Regions from separate parts of the Streptomyces sp. NPDC048288 genome, predicted to be linked through region 3. Evidence: riboswitches for the same ligand, from Rfam matches in the RefSeq annotation. Region 3 holds a riboswitch; each other region holds the start of a gene.
What was found. Region 3 has a riboswitch for cobalamin ahead of metE (5-methyltetrahydropteroyltriglutamate--homocysteine S-methyltransferase). Riboswitches for the same ligand answer to the same signal wherever they lie in the genome.

Region 1: it holds a riboswitch for cobalamin, as region 3 does, so the genes downstream of both, ACGFZS_RS02455 (prenyltransferase/squalene oxidase repeat-containing protein) here and metE (5-methyltetrahydropteroyltriglutamate--homocysteine S-methyltransferase) in region 3, are expected to answer to the same signal.
Region 2: it holds a riboswitch for cobalamin, as region 3 does, so the genes downstream of both, ACGFZS_RS18370 (CbtB-domain containing protein) here and metE (5-methyltetrahydropteroyltriglutamate--homocysteine S-methyltransferase) in region 3, are expected to answer to the same signal.
Region 4: it holds a riboswitch for cobalamin, as region 3 does, so the genes downstream of both, ACGFZS_RS05965 (cobalamin biosynthesis protein) here and metE (5-methyltetrahydropteroyltriglutamate--homocysteine S-methyltransferase) in region 3, are expected to answer to the same signal.

The regions. Positions count from the first base shown of each region.
Region 1 is NZ_JBICZD010000001.1:569,389-573,242, forward strand. Features, by position in the region: gene ACGFZS_RS02445 (CbiQ family ECF transporter T component) at 1-274, opposite strand, end outside; gene ACGFZS_RS02450 (SCO2322 family protein) at 390-1,004, opposite strand; gene ACGFZS_RS02455 (prenyltransferase/squalene oxidase repeat-containing protein) at 1,001-2,218, opposite strand; cobalamin riboswitch at 2,328-2,457, opposite strand; gene ACGFZS_RS02460 (phosphotransferase family protein) at 2,513-3,166, shown strand; gene ACGFZS_RS02465 (hypothetical protein) at 3,213-3,854, opposite strand, start outside.
Region 2 is NZ_JBICZD010000004.1:681,371-685,224, reverse strand. Features, by position in the region: gene pgm (phosphoglucomutase (alpha-D-glucose-1,6-bisphosphate-dependent)) at 1-732, opposite strand, end outside; gene ACGFZS_RS18375 (CbtA family protein) at 985-1,740, opposite strand; gene ACGFZS_RS18370 (CbtB-domain containing protein) at 1,763-1,984, opposite strand; cobalamin riboswitch at 2,021-2,161, opposite strand; gene ACGFZS_RS18365 (enoyl-CoA hydratase/isomerase family protein) at 2,229-3,275, opposite strand; gene ACGFZS_RS18360 (LysR family transcriptional regulator) at 3,338-3,854, opposite strand, start outside.
Region 3 is NZ_JBICZD010000006.1:406,031-409,884, forward strand. Features, by position in the region: partial or broken gene ACGFZS_RS23810 (methylenetetrahydrofolate reductase) at 1-296, opposite strand, end outside; partial or broken gene ACGFZS_RS23815 (Cro/Cl family transcriptional regulator) at 245-388, opposite strand; gene ACGFZS_RS23820 (3-hydroxybutyryl-CoA dehydrogenase) at 368-1,195, shown strand; cobalamin riboswitch at 1,408-1,604, shown strand; gene metE (5-methyltetrahydropteroyltriglutamate--homocysteine S-methyltransferase) at 1,787-3,854, shown strand, end outside.
Region 4 is NZ_JBICZD010000001.1:1,327,597-1,331,450, reverse strand. Features, by position in the region: gene ACGFZS_RS05975 (anion permease) at 1-979, shown strand, start outside; gene ACGFZS_RS05970 (hypothetical protein) at 999-1,226, shown strand; cobalamin riboswitch at 1,378-1,520, shown strand; gene ACGFZS_RS05965 (cobalamin biosynthesis protein) at 1,620-2,561, shown strand; gene ACGFZS_RS05960 (cobyric acid synthase) at 2,558-3,854, shown strand, end outside.

The DNA.
Region 1 (3,854 bases), on a different contig from region 3:
CGGCGAGGGCCAGCTTGGCGAAACCCGCGTAGGAGCCGGCCCACGGCGCGGACCGGCTCCGGCAGACGGCCACGACGTAACCGGTCACGCTGATGAGAAGGGCGAGCAGGAGGGGGTTGGCGGTACGGGACGCGGCGACCCCGAGCGAGAGCGACCAGAGCCACCAGGCGCCGGGGTGGAGGGTGTGGGTTCGTCGGTCCGGGCGCAGGGGTTGGGCCGCTCGCCCGCGCTTGCGGGGTGCCGCCTGCGCCCACCCGTGCCGCCCCAGCGGCACGACTGCCCGCAGGCTGAGTGGGTGACTCTGCGGCGAGCGGCGCGGATTCCTACCCAGGGGCGCGGGGAACTGCGGGACCAGCCCCCACCCGCCCGCAGCCGAGCGACTGCCTCGCTCACGCATTCTTCCGCCGCCGCGCCTGCCAGAACGCCCCCACGGCAAGGACCGCGACAACTCCCGCACCGGCCAGCAGCCCCACCGACGGCCCGCCGCCCGACGTACCACTCGCCGCCGCCTTCTCCCCGCACCCCTTCTCGGGATACCCGGCGATCGCACACAACAACGCGTTCGCGTCGTACCGCAACGGCTTCGCCACCGCCGCCAGCGCCTCCGCCGTCGTCGCGTCCGTGGCCACCACCGCGCACGCGGTCCGGCGCGCGGGCGGGCGCTCCCCGGACGGCGCGTCGGCCGTCGTACCGAAGTCGACGACCAGCCCCACCCGCTTCTTCCCCGCGACGGCGTCCGTGCCGCCGCAGATGCTTCCGAAGTCCGCCGTCCCGCGCGGCTGCGACGCGTCCGCGGAGTCCTCGCTCACCGCGAACCGGAAACCCTCGACGGAGCCGTCGGCGGGCCGCGCGGTGGAGGGCCCCTGCGTGGCGTACGTCCAGCGCGAGCCGTCCCGCTCCCAGAAGGACCAGTAGCGGTACCCGACGGCCTGCGCCGGAACGGCGACCGCGCACAGCGCCACCACGGCCACGAGCAGCAGCACCGCACGGCGGACGGCGGTCACAGCTGCTGCTTCCGGCGGCCGCTGAGCAGGAAGCCGATGCCGATCCCGGCGACGAGACCCGTGCCGACGATCCACCAGACATTGGTGCCCGACGACTTCTTCGCGTCGTTCTTCTCCTCGGCGTGCCCGGTGGCGGCCGTCCGGGGGGCGGGCCCGGTCGCGTTGAGGGCCGTCACCAGGTCCGTGCCGCCGAAGTCCCGCGGGTCCTTGCCCATCGCGTGGGCGGCGAAGACCAGTTCGGCGTAGGCCGCGGGCCCGCTCTGCCGCGCCCACCGCACGGAGTTCGCCTCCAGCCAGGCGTACGGCTTCTTCGCGGTCCGCGTCCCGCCCTGCGCGGCCAGGGCGACGACCGCGTCGGCGGTGTTGCCGTAGTCCGGCTGGGGCTTGGCACCGGCGAGCGCGGAGACCAGGTAGCCCTTCCCGGCCACGGCGTCCGAGAGGTACGCGGCGCCGTTGCGGGCGACCTCCTGCCGGGTGAGGGCCTTGCCGGAGTCGGCGCAGGCGTGGCCCTCCGCCGGGGCCTTCGCGGCCGTCGGCGCGAACCCCTTGCCGAGGGCGCCGAGCACCCCGGCGGCCGTCGCGTCCGCGTTGGCGGTCGGCTTGCCGTCCTTGCCCGGCTGGTAGGCGAGACCGCCGCCACCGTCCTGGCCGCACGGGACGGACCACGTGGCGAGGAGGCCGTACGGCGACTTGTCCGCGCTCGCCCCGGCCGCCGCGAGCGCGCCGACGACCACGCCGGTGGAGTTGGTGTCGCTGGGCGAGCCAGGGGCGTAGCCCCAGCCGCCGTCCTTGTTCTGCTGCGACTTCAGCCAGGTCACGGCCTTGCCGGCGGCGGCGTCGTGCCCGCCGACGGCCTTCAGCGCCTGTACCGCGGCGGCCGTGCTGTTGGTGTCGACGGTCACCTTGGCGTCGCAGGCCGCCGTCGGCTCGGCGCGGAACGCGGCGAATGCGCCGCTCGCGCACTGCTGCCCGGTCAGCCAGTCCACCGCCTTCGCGGCCGGGGTCACCCCGACCGTGCGCTGCGCGAGCAGGGCGAGCGACTGGCGCCAGACGCCGTCGAACGTGGGGTCCGCGCTGCCGTACAGGCCCGACGGGAGGACCGTGGAGGCGGACGGGGACGGGGTGTCGGCGGCCAGTGCGGCCGTGGCGGGCGTGGCGGCACCGATGACGGCGGTGGCGGCCAGCACCGCGGCGCTGCGGTGGAGGACGTTCATGGTCGGCGGGTGCCTCTTCCTGCGGGGGAGCCGGGCGGCACGGGACACCCCGGCGGCTCGGCTCCGTGAACCTCGACGGTGCCGTGCGCCGGCGGACACCGGCGCACCTGAGCCGATCAACGTCCCGGGCGGGGCAGTCCGGCTCACCGCCGACGGCGGTTCACGGTTGCGGGTCAGCGCCGGAATTGCACCGGCTTCCCCCCGTACGGGTGATGACGACCCGGCTACTTTACCGGCCGTCTACAAGAAGCTGAGAGGGGGCTGTGCGCGGGACCGGTTCGTTATGGTCATGCCATGACGGGGAGACTGCTCGGCTCGGGCCGCTCGGCCGACGTGTACGAGATCGACGAGGCGTGGGTGCTGCGCCGGGACCGCGAGGGCTGGGGGGACGCGGCGGCCGAGGGCGCGGTGATGACGTACGTACGGGAGCACGGGTACCCGGCGCCCCGGGTGCGGCCCTCCGGGTCCCGGACCGAGCTGGTCATGGAGCGGCTGGCGGGGCCGACCATGCTGGCGGTGCTGCTGTCGGGGGAGATGGGCCCCGAGGAGGGTGGCGCGCTGCTCGCCTCGCTGCTGCGGCGGCTGCACGCCGTGCCCGGGCGGGACCCGGCCGACCCCGGCGCCCGCGTGCTCCACCTCGACCTGCATCCGGACAACGTGATGCTTGCCCCCGACGGTCCCCGGGTCATCGACTGGACCAACGCGGAGGACGGCCCGCCCGGCCTCGACTGGGCCATGTCCGCGGTGATCCTCGCCCAGGTCGCCGTCGGCGAGATGCCGGACGTCCACCCCCTCCTCGCGGCCCTCCTCGCCGACCCGTCCGAACTCACCGAGGACGGACTGGCGGAGGCGCTCCGACGCCGCGCGCTCAACCCGACGATGAGCCGCCGGGAGGTCGAACTCCTCGGTGAGGCGGAGAAGTTGATCCGGCGACTGACCGGGCTGTAGAGCGAGGGGCGGAGCCAGAAGCAGAACCGGGGCCGTCCGCCGTGCGCTAGGCCGCCGTGGCGAACGGGGCGATGCGGGCGGTGAGGTGGCGGGCCATGCGGCGGAGGGCGTCCTCGCAGGCGGAGGGGGTCTCGGCGGTCGCGACCCAGAGGGCCAGCCGGTCGGCGGCGGTGGCGTGCGGGCCCTCGGTGACGTGGTTGCCGGTGTCCTGGGTGAGGATCATGCGGTCGGCGCCGGGTTCCTGGGCCGCGTCGGGGGAGAGGTCCAGGTGGTCGAGGCGGCCGGTGGCGGCCGGGTAGGCGAACTGGATCGCGGCCGCCCGCTGCCGGGTGGGCGTGGTGTCCGGGACCTCGCCGGTGGCCAGCGCCGCGGCGGCCTGGGCGAGGTCGACACCGGTGGCCCGCCGGACGAGGAGCGGGATCAGGTCGCCCGGGAGGTGCGGGGTGACGCCGGTGACCCGGGGGCCGCGGTCGGTGAGGGTCAGCCCGATGTGCAGGACACCCCGGGTGAGACCGAGGGCGTGCACGGTGCGGTCGACGGCCAGCCGCAGGAAACGGTTGTGCAGCAGGCCGTCGTGGGCGTGCACGAGATGCCGCAGGGGCTGCCGGGCGGGGGCCGGGCCCAGGGTCGTACGGGTGATGGCGGCGATGCGGATCTCGCCGTCCAGGACGACCGTCTCGGCCGAGAC
Region 2 (3,854 bases), on a different contig from region 3:
CCAGTAGGCGACCGAGGCGCCGCCGAGCGGGTCGGCGCCGATCCGCAGCCCGGAGGCCCGGACCGCGTCGAGGTCGAGGACGCTGGGCAGGTCGTCGACGTAGACGCCCATGAAGTCGTAGCGGCCGGTGGTGGGTGCGGCGAGTGCCCGCTCGTACGGGATGCGCCGCACGTCCTTCAGGCCGCCCGCGATGATCTGGTTGGCGCGGTCCTGGATCCAGGAGGTGGCGTCGGAGGCGGCGGGGCCGCCGCTGGGCGGGTTGTACTTGAAGCCGCCGTCGGCGGGCGGGTTGTGCGAGGGGGTGACCACGACTCCGTCCGCGAGTCCGGTGGTACGGCCCCGGTTGTGGGTGAGGATGGCGTGCGAGACGGCGGGGGTGGGGGTGTAGCCGTCGGCGCTGTCGACGAGGACGGTGACGCCGTTGGCGGCGAACACCTCCAGGGCGGTGACCTTGGCGGGCTCGGACAGGGCGTGGGTGTCGGCGCCCAGGAAGAGGGGGCCGTCGGTGCCCTGGCCGCTCCGGTACTCGCAGATGGCCTGGCTGGTGGCCGCGATGTGGTCCTCGTTGAACGCGGTCGTCAGGGACGATCCGCGGTGTCCCGAGGTGCCGAACGCGACCCGCTGGGCGGGGTCGGCCGGGTCGGGGTGCAGCGCGTAGTAGGCCGTGACCAGCCGGGCCACGTCGACGAGGTCCTCCGGAGCCGCCGGCCGGCCCGCTCGCTCATGCGGCATGAGTCCACTTCCTCCGCAGTCGTTGATCAATCGCTCGACGCCCATCTTTCCCTGCCGACGGTGGCGGACGCGAGTGCGGCACCGGCTCCGGCGGCGAAGACACGGCGGGTTCACGGCCGGTTCACAGCGGACGCGGGGTTCCCGGGGCGCGGGTCCTGGGCGTCTCGTGGTCACGCCACTCGAGGCAGGTGGGGCCGGGCGTGCGCGAGGGCCCCCGGTGGTGCCGGGGGCCCTCGCGTGTCGTCGGGTCGGTCAGTGTGCCGCGGAGACCGTCCGGCGGGCGGACGGGGCCTTCGCCGGCTTCGGGTTGAGCACGCGCTCGGCCAACTCGCCGAAAAGCAGCCCGAATCCGACCCACAGCGTCAGCTGGATGGCGAGCGCGGAGAGCCGGAACCGCCACAGCAGGGTGGCCGGGAAGTCCGCGGGGACCTCGTTGATGGCCGGCAGGAACTGGTAGGCGAGCCCGATGACGACGGCGAACCCGACCACCGCGAGCACGGACGCCCACCAGGTCCCCAGCCGCGGCTGGAGCCGCTTGCCGAGGATGGTCGCGGCGACCGCCAGCAGCACGCTGAGCAGCATCATCAGGAAGTACAGGGTGGTCCGCTTGCCGATGGTGTCCGGGTCGCCCACCGACGGCGGGTTGGCCGGGTACTTGAGGAACGGCACCACGTACACGGCGAGCAGCGCGCTGCCGGACAGCAGCAGCGCGGTCGCCCGTGGCGAGAAGCGGCCGACGCGGCCGAGGGCGAAGCAGAAGGCGAGGGCGGCGATGCCGCCGAAGGCGACCCCGTAGACCAGGACACCGGTGGCAAGGCCGGCGGTGGACTGCAGGGAGCGGGAGACGACCTCCATCTCGTGCTCGTGCGCGTGGGCGTCCTCGAAGCTGATCGCCTTGTCGACGTTCGGCTCACCGAGTACATAGGCGACGACGAGGGCGAGCAGGCCGGCGGCCAGGCCGGCGAGCATGCCCCGCACCAGGAGGTTGCGAACCGTTGCGGAGTTCATGGGCGGTACGGCGTCCCTCGCGTCAGTGGCAGGGGAAGCCGAGCAGGTGGCGGGCGTCGTGCACCCACTCGTGGACGTCCGTGCCGCTGAACACGGAGGTGGCGCCCTGTTCGGCGCCGACGAAGTAGAGCAGGATCATCATCAGGATGCCGAAGAAGACCGCCCAGGGAGCTATCGCGGACAGCGGCAGCTTGGCGGGAACGGCAGGGGTGTTGGCTGTCGGCGGAGCGACGGTCTGCGCCATGGCAGGACCTCCTCTGGGAGTTCGCGTCCCAACTCGGTGGTGCGTTGGACGACAGCCACGGGTCTGACTCGCAAGCGCCCGGGGGCTCTTGCATACAGTGGCGCGACCGTGCCGGATTCCCACCGGCTTCCGTCTCGCCGTCGTCGATATCGGACAGACCGTACCGCGTGTCAGGGGCACGGCCAAGACCGCGTCACCAGGCGTGATCTTCGTCTCCCGCCTGGTGGGCGGTCACGGGCGGGGTTCAGCCGGTCGGCGCGAGGCCCAGTTCGCGCGCGCCGAGCGGGGCGAAGAACCGGTCGACGTCGGCGTCGGAGACCTCGGCGAGGGTGGCCGGGGACCAGTGCGGGTCGCGGTCCTTGTCGACGACCTGGGCGCGGATGCCCTCCACCAGGTCGTGAGTGGCGAGGGTCGCGCACGAGACCCGGTACTCCTGGTCCAGGACCCGCTCCAGCGAGCCGAGCCGCCGGGCCCGGCGGACGGCTTCGAGGGTGACCTTCAGGGCGGTCGGCGACCTGGTGAGCAGGGTCTGCGCCGTCTCCTTGGCCGCCGGGTCGCCGTGGGCGAGCAGCCGGTGGAGGATCTCCTCGACGGTGTCCGCGCCGCCGTAACAGGCGTCGATCCAGGCCCGCTGCCCGTCCAGTTCCCCTTCGGGCGCCTGTTGTACGTGCCGGGCGAGGGCCTCGGGGACGGGCAGGTCGGCGAGGTCGGCGACGAACGCCGGGAGCGCGCCGGACGGCAGGTGGTGGTCGGCGAGCCCGCACAGCAGGGCGTCGGCGGCGCCGATCGTCGCGCCGGTCAGGGCGAGATGGGTGCCCAGTTCGCCGGGGGCGCGGGCGAGCAGATGGGTGCCGCCGACGTCGGGGACGAAGCCGATGCCGGTCTCCGGCATGGCGATCCGCGAGCGTTCGGTGGCGATCCGGACGCTGCCGTGGGCCGAGACGCCGACACCGCCGCCCATCACGATGCCGTCCATGAGGGCGACGTACGGCTTCGGGTAGCGGGCGATCCGGGCGTTGAGGTGGTACTCGTCGCGCCAGAAGGCGGCCGAGGCGGTGCCGTCCCCGTCGCGGGCGTCGTCGTGGACGGCGCGGATGTCGCCGCCCGCGCACAGGCCGCGCTCCCCCGCGCCGCTGATGACGACGGTCCCCACGGTGGGGTCGTGCTCCCATGCCGTCAGGGCCTCGGCGATCCGCAGCACCATCGCGTGCGACAGGGCGTTGATGGCCCGGGGCCGATTGAGCGTCAGATGTGCGGCCCGGCCGGCCGTGTGCAGCAGGACGTCGCTCATCCGGACGCCTCCATGACGCGCATGATCTCGTCGGTTCCTTCCAGCAGCGGTGGACGCGGTGGTCAGGGACGATCTTCCCCCGACCGGTCCGTCCACGGCGCGGCGGCTCGGCGCAGGGCGTCGCGGCAGGCCACCACGGCCGGATGCCCGCCCCGGCCACGGCGTACGACGGTGAGGACACGGCGTCGGGCGGCGAGTTCCCGCAGCCCGGCCGTCTCCGGCGGCCCGTTGACGACCAGGCCGGGCAGGAAGGCGGCCGCGAGGCCCTCTTCCACCAGGCGGAGGTGGAGCAGCAGATCGGTGGTCTCGAACCGTACGTCGGGTTCGAAACCGGCGTCGCGGCAGACGCCCGTGGCCCAGCGCCGTGCGGGGGTGCCCTCGGGTTCCATCACCCAGGGGTGACCGGCGAGCCGGCGCAGTTCGGCTCGCGGGCCGGCCGCCGGCCGGGGCGACCGGGGCACGGCGAGGTACAAGGGGTCGTCGAGCAGCGGCTCGTACGCGAGGTCGGCGGGCCGTGGAAGGGGGTTCCCGGGGTACTCCTCGGCGAGGACCAGGTCGAAGTCGCGGGCCTGCAGGGCC
Region 3 (3,854 bases):
GGATCGTGGTGACCGGCATGATCTCCGGGATGACCGGCGTCGGACATCCCGCGGCCGCCACGCGGTCGCGGAAACGCAGGTAGGTAGGTGTCCACGTCGAAGAACATCTGGGTGATCGCGTAGTCGGCTCCGGCCCGGCACTCGTCCACGAAGTGCCTGATCTCGCCGTCCCAGTCGGGTGAGCGCGGATGCAGTTCCGGGAAGGCCGCGACACCGACGCAGAAGTCGCCCGACTCCTTGATCAGGCCTGGCGGTCGAGGTCCTCGCCGTGCTCCAGCAGGGCGAGTCGGGTGGTCATGCGGAAGGCGCGCCGGCCGGGGCGCAGCCGTGGGGAGAGGTGAAGGGTGCGCACTTTCTCGTCGTAGCGGTGCAGCCGTTCGCCGAGGTCTGTGCCCGGGCCGGGCTGGACACCGTCGTCTGCGAGGCGGACGCGATCGCGGCCCGCACCGCCCGCGACCGGGTGGCCGACTCCCTGGACCGTGCCGTGCGGCGTGGCGAGCTGGCCCCGGAAGCCGCCGACGACGCCCTCGCCCGCCTCGTCCTCGCCGGCAGCCCGGACGATCTTGCCGACCGGCAGCTCGTCGTCGAGGCCGTCATCGAGAACCCGGACGCCAAGACGGAGATCTTCGCCGCCCTCGACAAGATCGTCGAGGACCCGGCGGCCGTCCTGGCCACCACCACCTCCTCGATCCCCGTCATGCGGCTGGGGATGGCGACCAGCCGTGCGGACCGGGTCGTCGGCCTGCACTTCTTCAACCCGGTCCCCGTCCTGCCGCTGGTCGAGGTGGTGACCTCCCTGCACACGTCACCGCAGACGGTGGCGACCGCGACGGAATTCGCCACCGCGGTCCTCGGCAAGACGGGCATCCGCTCCCAGGACCGGGCGGGGTTCGTCGTCAACGCCCTGCTCATCCCCTACCTCCTCGCAGCCGTCCGAATGGCTGAATCCGGCTTCGCCACCGCCACCGCCACCGACATCGACACCGGCATGGAACTGGGCCGCGCCCACCCCGTGGGCCCGCTCAAGCTCGCCGACCTGATCGGCCTGGACACCGTCGCCTCCATCGCGGAGTCCCTCCACGACGCGTTCCGGGAACCCCTCTACGCCCCGCCGCCGCTGCTCCAGCGGATGGTGCAGGCGGGACTGCTCGGCCGTAAGTCCGGCCGGGGGCTCCACACCTACGACCAGGGCTGAGGGCCTGGTACGACGCGGGCTGAGGGGCCCGCGCCGCCGCAGGGGTGAGGGTCCCGCGCGGCGCGACGGGAAAAGGGCGGGAAGCGCGTGTGCGACGCTTCCCGCCCCTCCGCGTGCCGCTCCTGGCGTGTCCTGAAGTGTTCCCCGTCACCTTCCGGGTGCTGGACGGCTCCCTTCCGCGCGGGGCGAGAACCCGTAGGCTGGCCCGAGCAGCTGGTTCGCCCCGTCCGCCAGGCGGGGTGTCGCAAGAGGGAACCCGGTGAGAATCCGGGACTGCCCCGCAGCGGTGAGCGGGAACGACCGCCGTCATACGCACTGGGTCCGACGTACCGGGCCTGGGAAGCGACGGCCAGTAGGTGTCCGCCGGGAGACCGGAGGACGTGCCCGCAAGTCCGAAGACCTGCCAACTGCCCGTGCGCGGACCGTTCCGTGCGCGGACACCCCGGTGACCTCGAGGGCGGGTCGGCGTACATACCTGACGGGACGACCGTGCCTTTCCCGCGCGAGGTCGTCGCCGTCCGGTTCGTCACCCCTTCGCGCTCTCGTCCCGTCTCCGGGATCTCAGGGAATCGTCTCGCGAAGGAGATCTCCGTGACCACCGAGTCCGCGGCCGCGGCAGCACGGGCCACCGTGTACGGCTACCCCCGCCAGGGCCAGAACCGGGAACTGAAGAAGGCGATCGAGGGCTACTGGAAGGGCCGCGTCACCGCCGACGCCCTCCGTGCCACCGCCGCCGAACTGCGCACCGCCAACTGGAAGCAACTCGCCGAGGCCGGCATCCACGAGGTGCCCACCGGCGACTTCTCGTACTACGACCACGTCCTCGACACCACCGTCATGGCCGGCGCGATCCCGGCCCGCCACCGGGCCGCCGTCGACGCCGACGCGCTCGACGGCTACTTCGCCATGGCCCGCGGCACGCGGGACGTCGCGCCGCTGGAAATGACCAAGTGGTTCGACACCAACTACCACTACCTGGTGCCCGAGTTGGGCCCCGACACCGTCTTCACCGCGAACCCCGCCAAGCAGGTCGCGGAGCTGCAGGAGGCCCTGGCCCTCGGCCTGACCGCCCGCCCGGTGCTCGTCGGGCCGGTCACCTACCTTCTCCTCGCCAAGCCGGCCCCTGGCGCTCCGGCGGACTTCGAACCGCTCACCCTCCTGGACCGGCTGCTGCCGGTGTACGCCGAGGTCCTCGCCGACCTCCGCGCGGCCGGCGCCGACTGGCTGCAGCTCGACGAGCCCGCCCTGGTCCAGGACCGCACCCCGGCCGAGCTGGACGCCGCGGCCCGTGCGTACCGCGACCTCGGCGCCCTCACGGACCGGCCGAAGCTCCTGGTCGCCTCCTACTTCGACCGGCTCGGCGACGCTCTGCCGGTACTGGCCAAGGCCCCGGTCGAGGGGCTGGCGCTGGACTTCACCGAGGCGGCGGCCGCCAACCTGGACGCCCTGGCCGCAGTCGGCGGGCTGCCCGGCAAGCGGCTGGTCGCCGGGGTCGTCAACGGCCGCAACATCTGGATCAACGACCTCCAGAAGTCGCTGTCCACCCTCGGCACCCTCCTCGGCCTGGCCGACCGGGTCGACGTCGCCGCCTCCTGCTCGCTCCTGCACGTGCCGCTCGACGCGACCGCCGAGAAGGACATCGAACCGCAGATCCTGCGCTGGCTGGCCTTCGCCCAGCAGAAGACGGCCGAGATCGTCGCCCTCGCCAAGGGGCTTGCCCAGGGCACCGACGCCATCACCGGCGAGCTCTCGGCCAACCGCGCCGACCTCGCCTCCCGCGCGGGTTCGCCGATCACCCACGACCCCGCCGTGCGCGCCCGCGCCGCCGCGGTCACGGACACGGACGGCCGCCGCTCCCAGCCGTATGCCGAGCGCGCCGCCGCCCAGCGCGCCCACCTCGGGCTGCCGCTGCTGCCCACGACGACCATCGGGTCGTTCCCCCAGACCGGCGAACTGCGGGTCGCCCGTGCGGACCTGCGCACCGGGCGCATCGACACCGCCGGGTACGAGGAGCGCATCAAGGCCGAGATCCAGGAGGTCATCGCCTTCCAGGAGAAGTCCGGCATCGACGTCCTGGTCCACGGCGAGGCCGAGCGCAACGACATGGTCCAGTACTTCGCCGAGCAGCTGACGGGGTACCTCGCCACGCAGCAGGGGTGGGTCCAGTCGTACGGCACCCGGTACGTCCGTCCGCCGGTCCTCGTCGGGGACATCTCCCGGCCCGAGCCGATGACGGTGCGCTGGACGTCGTACGCCCAGTCCCTCACCGACCGCCCGGTCAAGGGCATGCTGACCGGCCCGGTGACCATGATGGCCTGGTCGTTCGTCCGTGACGACCAGCCCCTCGGCGACACCGCCCGCCAGGTCGCCCTCGCCCTGCGCGACGAGGTCGACGACCTGGAGGCAGCAGGGACCTCGGTCATCCAGGTCGACGAACCCGCGCTGCGCGAGACCCTGCCGCTGCGGGCCGCCGACCGGGACGCCTACCTCGCGTGGGCGACCGAGGCATTCCGGCTCACCACCGCCGGAGTCCGTCCGGACACCCAGATCCATACCCACATGTGCTATGCCGAGTTCGGCGACATCGTCCAGGCCATCGACGACCTCGACGCCGACGTGATCAGCCTGGAGGCGGCCCGCTCGCACATGCAGGTCGCCC
Region 4 (3,854 bases), on a different contig from region 3:
GATCCTCTGGAACCTCGTGACCTGGCTGGTGGGCCTGCCCTCCAGTTCCTCGCACGCCCTCATGGGCGGTCTGATCGGCGCCACCGTCGCCTCGGCCGGCTTCGGCGCGGTCCACGGCGACGTGCTCGTCACCAAGGTCCTGCTGCCGGCGGTCGCCGCCCCGCTCGTCGCGGGCCTCGCAGCGACGCTCGCCACCCGCCTGTCCTACGCGCTCTCGAAGAACGCCGAGGACGAGGCCACCCGCAAGGGCTACCGCGCCGGCCAGATCGCCTCGGCCGGCCTTGTCTCGCTCGCGCACGGCACCAACGACGCGCAGAAGACGATGGGCATCATCACCCTCGCGCTGATCGCGGGCGGTTCGATCGCCCCCGGCTCGAACCCTCCCACCTGGGTCATCCTCTCCGCCGGTCTCGCCATCGCGCTCGGCACCTACATCGGCGGCTGGCGGATCATCCGCACCATGGGCAAGGGCCTGACCGACCTTCAGCCGCAGCAGGGCTTCGCCGCCCAGACCAGCGCGGCCACCGCCATCCTGGCCTCCTCCCACCTCGGTTTCTCCCTCTCCACCACGCACGTCGTCTCCGGCTCGGTGATGGGCGCGGGCCTCGGCCGCAAGGGCGGCACGGTCCGCTGGTCCACCGCGACCCGCATGGTGATCGCCTGGCTGCTCACGCTCCCGGCCGCCGCACTGGTCGGCGCGCTCGCCGAGTCCGTGACGGACCTCGGCGACTGGGGCACCGCGGTCGTCGCCGTCTTCCTGGTGGCCGCCAGCGCCACGATCTGGAAGCTGTCCCGCCGCGAGGTCGTCGACAGCACCAACGTCATCGACACCGAGGCCGGCGAGCCGGCCGGTGTGGTGACCACGGCGATCGCCGCCGTGACCCCGCCGCCCGCGGGCACCGTCACGGACGGCCTGACGGCCACCATCCCCTCCCCCTCCCCCGCCGCTCCCGCGACCGACCCGGCCGCCACCGTCTGACCCCCGAGGAAGAACCGACATGAACATCGACTGGGCAGCCATCGGCTCCGTCTTCGGCGTCAGCCTCGTGGTCGCGGTGGGCCTGGTGGCCCTCTTCACCCTCGGCATCAAGGGCCTCTCCGCCCGCGAACGCGCCACCGCCCAGGGCAACTCGGCGGCCCTCGCCGTGACCGCCGCCTACCTCTGCTTCGCGGGCTGCGCGGCCGCCGTCGCGTACGGCATCCACCTGATCGTGGCCAAGGCCTGACCGAGGCCCGGAAGGCTCCTCCCCCGCACGTCCGGGGAGGAGCCTTCGTCATGCCCTTCGTCATGCCCTTCGTCATGCCCCAGGAGTCCCGCCGGGCAACCGGTGTGGGCCTTCGCACACTCTCCCCTCGCAGGTCAACGGCAAGTTGACGGCTCTTCCGGGGGCATGGTGGACTTCCTGAGCCATGTACGGCGGCAAGAGAGGAAGCCGGTGTGAATCCGGCGCGGTCCCGCCACTGTCACCGGGGTAGCAATCCCCGGGAGCCAGGAACTCTCACCGCCGGTCTCGTCGAACCAGGGCGTGGACACCCTGAGTGAGGACATATCGCCATGCGCGGCTGCCGATCGAGGTTCCGTACCCGGCCCTTCCCCGACCCCGCGGCCGGCTGAGCCGATGGGTGCCGATCGCGTCTTCGCGTACGGCGCCGCCGCCGGCCTTCTCGGTGACCTGCTGCTCGGCGATCCTCGCCGGGGGCATCCGGTCGCCGCGTTCGGGCGGGCGGCCGGGGCCGTGGAACGGGTGCTGTGGCGGGACCACCGCGGGTGGGGCGCGCTGCACACCGCCGTGTGCGCCGGCGGCGCCGTGGCGCTGGGCGCCCTGGCCCAGCGGGTCGTACGACCGTCCACCGCCGCCTCCACAGCCCTCACCGCCGCCGCCACCTGGGCCGTCGTCGGCGGCACTTCACTCGCCCGTGAGGCCCTGGCCGTCGGGCACGCCCTGGAGGCGGGGGACGTCGAGGCCGCCCGCGCCCGGCTGCCGCATCTGTGCGGGCGGGACCCGCAGGCCCTGGACGCCGACGGGATCGCCCGGGCCGTCGTGGAGTCCGTCGCCGAGAACACCAGCGACGCCGTCGTGGGCGCGCTGGTGTGGGGGGCCGTGGCCGGGGTGCCGGGGCTGCTCGGGTTCCGGGCGGTGAACACGCTGGACGCCATGGTCGGGCACAAGTCGGCGCGGTACCGGCGCTACGGCTGGGCCTCCGCCCGGCTGGACGACGTCGCCGGGTGGCCGGGGGCGCGGCTGACGGCCGTACTGGCCACGGTCGCCGGTGGCGACGCCCGGGGTGCCGTGCGGGCCTGGCGGGCCGACGCCGCGAAGCATCCGAGTCCCAACGCCGGGCCCGTGGAGGCCTCGTTCGCGGGGGCGCTCGGGGTCCGGCTCGGGGGGACGTTGTCGTACGGCGGCCGGGTCGAGCACCGGCCCGTGCTGAATCAGAAGGGGCGGGCCGTGGCGGTCGCGGACATCCGGCGGGCGGTACGGGTCTCCCGTCGTGTGGGGGTGCTCGCGCTCGGCGCGACCGTCACCGCACGCCTCGTCGCGAAGGGACGGACGTCATGAACGGTGGTCTCCTCGTCGCCGGCACCACCTCCGACGCCGGCAAGAGCGTCGTCACCGCCGGTATCTGCCGGTGGCTGGTGCGGCAGGGGGTGAAGGTCGCGCCGTTCAAGGCGCAGAACATGTCCCTCAACTCCTTCGTCACCCGCGAAGGCGCCGAGATCGGGCGGGCCCAGGCCATGCAGGCGCAGGCCTGCCGCGTCGAGCCGACCGCGCTGATGAATCCCGTGCTGCTCAAGCCGGGTGGCGAGCAGAGCAGTCAGGTCGTGCTGCTCGGGAAGCCGGTCGGTGAGCTCAGTGCGCGCGGCTACCACGGCGGGCGGCAGCAGAAGCTGCTCGGGACCGTGCTCGACTGTCTCGCGGAGTTGCGGGGCACGTATGACGCGGTGATCTGTGAGGGCGCCGGCAGTCCCGCCGAGATCAACCTGCGGCGGACGGACATCGTGAACATGGGGATCGCGCGCAACGCGCGGCTTCCCGTGCTGGTCGTGGGGGACATCGACCGCGGGGGCGTGTTCGCCTCCTTCTTCGGGACCGTCGCGCTGCTCTCGCGGGAGGACCAGGAACTCGTCGCCGGGTTCCTCGTCAACAAGTTCCGGGGGGACGTGAGCCTGCTGGAGCCCGGCCTCGACATGCTGCACGGGCTGACCGGGCGGCAGACGTACGGCGTCCTCCCCTTCCGGCACGGCCTCGGCATCGACGAGGAGGACGGGCTGCGGGTCTCGCTGCGCGGGACCGTCCGCGAGTCGGCCGTCGCCCCGCCCGTCGGCGCGGACGTGCTCCGGGTCGCCGTCTGTGCCGTCCCGCTGATGTCCAACTTCACGGACGTGGACGCGCTGGCCGCCGAACCCGGGGTCGTGGTGCGGTTCGTGGACCGGCCGGAGGAGCTGGCCGACGCCGATCTCGTCGTGATTCCGGGGACCCGGGGGACGGTCCGGGCCCTGGAGTGGCTGCACGAACGGGGGCTCGCGGACGCGCTGCGCCGCCGGGCCGCCGAGCAGCGGCCGGTCCTCGGCATCTGCGGCGGCTTCCAGATCCTCGGTGAGCACATCGAGGACGAGGTGGAGAGCCGGCGGGGGCGGGTGGAGGGTCTCGGGGTGCTGCCCCTAAGGGTGCGGTTCGCCCCCGAGAAGATCCTTACCCGGCCGGAGGGGAGGGCACTCGGCGAGCGGGTCGAGGGGTACGAGATCCATCACGGGGTCGCCGACGTCACGGGAGGCGACGCGTTCATCTCTGACGACCATGGACACAGCCTGGACGGGTGCCGGGTCGGGCAGACCTGGGGCACGCACTGGC